Regions from separate parts of the Prauserella sediminis genome, predicted to be linked through region 2. Evidence: riboswitches for the same ligand, from Rfam matches in the RefSeq annotation. Region 2 holds a riboswitch; the other holds the start of a gene.
The links. A riboswitch is a leader RNA that binds a small molecule or an ion and turns the genes downstream of it on or off. The one in region 2 is predicted to bind cobalamin.
Positions count from the first base shown of each region.

Region 1: it holds a riboswitch for cobalamin, as region 2 does, so the genes downstream of both, FB384_RS09945 (ABC transporter substrate-binding protein) here and FB384_RS20720 (ribonucleoside-diphosphate reductase subunit alpha) in region 2, are expected to answer to the same signal.

Region 1 is NZ_JACIBS010000001.1:2,182,242-2,184,441, forward strand. Features, by position in the region: gene FB384_RS09945 (ABC transporter substrate-binding protein) at 1-1,042, opposite strand, end outside; cobalamin riboswitch at 1,120-1,289, opposite strand; gene mshD (mycothiol synthase) at 1,350-2,200, opposite strand, start outside.
Region 2 is NZ_JACIBS010000003.1:48,274-50,473, reverse strand. Features, by position in the region: gene FB384_RS20720 (ribonucleoside-diphosphate reductase subunit alpha) at 1-1,378, opposite strand, end outside; cobalamin riboswitch at 1,636-1,852, opposite strand; gene FB384_RS20715 (mannosyltransferase YkcB-related protein) at 1,969-2,200, shown strand, end outside.

The DNA.
Region 1 (2,200 bases), on a different contig from region 2:
ACCGTGCCAGTCCGAACTCACGGAGCTTGGTCGCGAGTTTCGCGGCGCCGTCGACGGTGCGGATCGTCGGGTTCAGCGCCTGGCCGGGGAGCCGCACGTAGCGTTTCCGCTTGACCGCGGTCATGTCCTGCGTGACCGGGTGGGATTCGAGGAAGTCGATTTTGGACTCGGCCGATTCCGCGGTCTGCTCGCGCCGGGTCAGATCGCCGAGCACGATGACGTCGGGGTCGCGTTCGGCGACGTTCTCCCAGCCCGACTGCGGCCACTCGGCGTGGGTGTCGTCGAACGCGTTGTCGGCGCCGACTGCACGGGTCATGATGCCCGGTGCACCGCAGCATCCGGCGAGGTACGGCGAGTCGGAGTTGGCGAACCAGTACAGCACCGACGTTCCGGACGCGTCGACGTCGAGGCCGTCGAGCCGTCGCTGCAGCCCGTCGATCAGCTGCTGCCCGCGCTGCTCGACGTCGAAGATCCGCGCCAGGTCGCGGATCTCGCCGTACAGCACGTCCATGGTGAGCGGTTTCGACCGGCTGCCGTCGCCGGAGCCGCTGTTGTCCTTCGCGGCGCAGTCGGTCGGCGAGAGGTACGTCGGCACTCCCAGCTCTTCGAACTGGTCGCGCGTGGCGACGCCGCCCTTGCCGAGCGTCGCGGCGAACGATCCGCTGACGAAGTCGGGCTCGGCGTCGAGCACCGATTCGAACGACGGCATGTTGTCGGCCAGCCGGGGAATGCCGTCGGCGGCCTGTTTCAACTCGGGCAGTACCGGATCGGTCCACATCGAGGTGCCGACGATGCGGTCCTCGAGGCCGAGGGAGAGCAGGATCTCGGTGCTCGCCTGGTTGAGGGATACGACGCGCTGCGGCGGTTCGTGCACCTCGGTGGTGCGTCCGCAGTTGTCGATCGTGCGCGGGAAGCCGGGCGCGGCCTGCTCTCGCCCGCCCGCGGGTCCGCCGCAGGCTGCGAGACCCACGGTGAGGCAGGTCGACAGCAGCAGCGCCGCGGAGGTGCGGGCGGGGCGTGATCGTCGCGGGAAGATCGGCACAGCGTTCCCTTGATGTCGAGGGCCCATGCGCGGAGCCCGCAGTCGGACCGGTTACCGGCTCGCCGGAGCCGGGGCCAGCAGGTCTTCGGACTCGGGGTCGTCCGGCCGGAACGCCTTCCCGCCGCCCGCACGGGCCGTTGAGGCGCGTGCCAGGCTGCAGTGGCGTGTGTTCCGGCCGTCACCCTCACCGCTGCGCGTCAGCTCCGGAGTCGCACCGGATTCCCTGACTCACGTCACCCGTGAGTGCGGCTGGCCTCTCGCGACGCTACCACCGGGTGGCGCGGGGCAGGCCGTCACGTGCGCACCCTCACCCCGGGTCGGCAGTCGCGTACTGAACGTCCACTTCGTACGGTGTGAACCCCAGCCTGCGGTAGACCGCCACCGCGGGCGCGTTGTCGCCCTCGACGTAGAGGATCACCTGGCTCAGACCACGTTCGGCCAGGTGGTGCAGGCCCGCGACGGTCAGTGCGCGGCCGAGACCGCCGCCCTGCGTGTCCGGGTCGACGCCGACGACGTACACCTCGCCGGCCGCCTTGCCGCCGAACTTCGCCGGGTTCGGCGGGTGGACCTTCGTCCAGTGGAAGCCGATCACGGTGCCCGCCCGTTCGGCGAGGAAGAACCCGTCGGCGTCGAACCAGTCCTCACGCTCGGTCGCGGCCAGGTCGTCGACCGTCAGCGCGCCCTGCTCCGGGTGCCAGTCGAACGCGCGGGCGTTGACGTCGATGACGGCCTGCTCGTCGGAGCCCGGCCGGAACGTGCGGAGGGTGACTCCCTCCGGAGGGGTCGGTTCGGGCCAGTCGGCGCCCGCCGTGTCGACGTGCATGATCAGCAGTTCGCGGCTGCGCAGCAGGCCGTGGTGTTGGGCGAGCCTGGCGGCGCCGGGCTGGTCGCCGTGCGCCCACACCCGGAGGTTCCGCGGGTACTCCGCCAGCAGCGCCTCGGTCAGTGCGGCGCCGTGGCCGCGGCGGCGGTGCTCGGGGTGTACGACGAGCTCGGCGACCTGTCTGCCGAAGGCGTCGCCCGACACGTCGACGTGGGCGACGCCGACGAGGTCACCGGCCACGGTGCCCAGTAGATATCGGCCGCCGGAGAATTCGCCGGGCAGCGGACCGTCCGGGTCGACCTCGGGTTTGCCGTCGACGCCGCGCGCCGCCGTCA
Region 2 (2,200 bases):
AGCCGAGGTTGCAGACGGCGACCTCGTCGGCAGTCGTGTTGAGGGTGATCTCGGTGCACAGGTTGGACGAGTGCACCACTCCGGCGTGTTGCTGCGGGGAGCGGAGGTTGCACGGATCCTTGAACGTGATCCAGGGATGTCCGGTCTCGAAGAGCATCGTCAGCATCCGGCGCCACAGTTCCACTGCGCGCACGCGGCGGAACACCGCCACCTCGCCGCGATCGGCTGCGGCCTCGTAGGCGCGGTAGCGTTCGTCGAACTCGATTCCGTAGACCTCGTGCAGGTCGGGCGTTTCGTCAGGGGAGAACAGCGTCCACTCGGCGTCGGCCTCGACGCGGCGCAGGAACTCGTCCGGCACCCAGTTCGCGGTGTTCATGTCGTGCGTGCGCCGCCGGTCGTCGCCGGTGTTCTTGCGCAGTTCCAGGAACTCGTCGATGTCGATGTGCCAGGTCTCCAGGTAGGCGCACGCCGCACCCTTGCGTTTACCGCCCTGGTTGACCGCGACCGCGGTGTCGCCCGCGATCTTCAGGAACGGAACCAGGCCCTGTGAGGTCCCGTTGGTGCCCTTGATGTGAGCGCCCAGGCCGCGTACCGGGGTCCAGTCGTTGCCGAGCCCGCCCGAATACTTCGCGAGCAGCGCGTTGTTGCGGTACGCCTGGAAGATCGAGTCCAGGTCGTCGTTCACGGTCGTCAGGAAGCACGACGAGAGTTGCGGACGGGTGGTGCCCGCGTTGAACAGTGTCGGCGTCGAGCACATGAAATCGAACGACGACAGCAGCAGGTAGAACTCGACCGCCCTCGCTTCCCGGTCGTCCTCGCGCAGCGCGAGTCCCATCGCGACGCGCATGAAGAACGCCTGCGGCAGTTCGAACCGGGTGCCGTCGTGGTGCAGGAGGTAGCGGTCGTAGAGCGTCTGTAGTCCGAGGAAGTCGAACTCGAGGTCCCGATCCGCGTCGAGCGCGGCGCCGAGGCGTTCCAGGTCGAACGTGGCCAGCTCGGGATCGAGCGCCTCGAGTTCGACGCCGCGCCGCACGTAGTCCGCGAAGTAGGCGGGGTAGCGGCCACGGATCTGTTCCTGATCCGCCGCGGCCGGTTCGCCTGCGACGAACGACAGCGCTTCGCGCCGCAGCGTGTCCAGCAGCAGGCGCGCGCTGACGCGCGAGTACTCGGGGGCGCGCTCGACGAAGGTGCGTGCGGCCATGACGAGGGCTTGGTCGAGCTCGGCCGTGGTCATCCCGTCGTAGAGACCGCGCCGCAGCTCCTGCAGCACGGCCGGAGCATCCACATCGGACAGGCCAGAGCTCGCCTGTTCGACCAGCGTGCACACGCGCGTCCAGTCGAGTGGGCGGGTTTCGCCGGCCGCATCGGTGATCGTCAGACGGGGAGCGAGAGCCGGGTCCGATCCGGTGGCGCCGTCGGACGGCGGCTCGTGGCGTGGCCGGTGTCGAACGGCCGGCGGCGATTCCGGTGCGGTGGGGGACACGGCGGTGGCACGTTGAGGCACGTCACTCTCTCCTCGCGAGGTCGTGGACGGCGCTCGCGAGCAGCTGAACGTGCGACGAATCGGAGCACGGATCGCTGCCGTTGTTCGTCGTCCGCGTCAGCCCTCCCGCGAGGCCCGGGACAGCGCGCACGGGTGTGCGCGCGCCGATGGCAGGTCTTCGGACTCGCGGGCACCGGCACCGTGTGCCGACCTACCGGCCATCGCTTCCCGGACCCCTGTGGTGTCCAGTGCTTCTGACGGCTGTCGTTCCCACTCACCGCTGCGGGGCAGTCCCGGATTCGCACCAGGTTCCCTCTTGCCCCACGAAGGCTATTGCAGACTCCGTGGACCACCAGCGGAAGCAATACTACATCTTGTGATCCACACTTCTGCATCACCCAAGATGGGCGTGTCGTAGCGGCACTCGCGGCCGGACGACGTGGGCGTTTGTACTGCTCGAGTGGACCCTGGACTGGCTGCCCGCGTTGCGGTGGATCGTGCTGGCCCTCGGCGTCCTCGCCGCGACGGCGATCGCGGTCGGGGTGCACCGATTCCGGAAGGCCGCCGTCGTGGTCGCCGTGGTAACCGCGTTGGCGGGACTGTCGGCGACCGGCGCCTACGCGCAGACGACAGCGTCGGTTCCGCACACCGGCTCACTGCCGATGTCCGACCCCTCCGGCGACGGCACCGACCCGATGGGCCGCCAGGGCGGCCAGG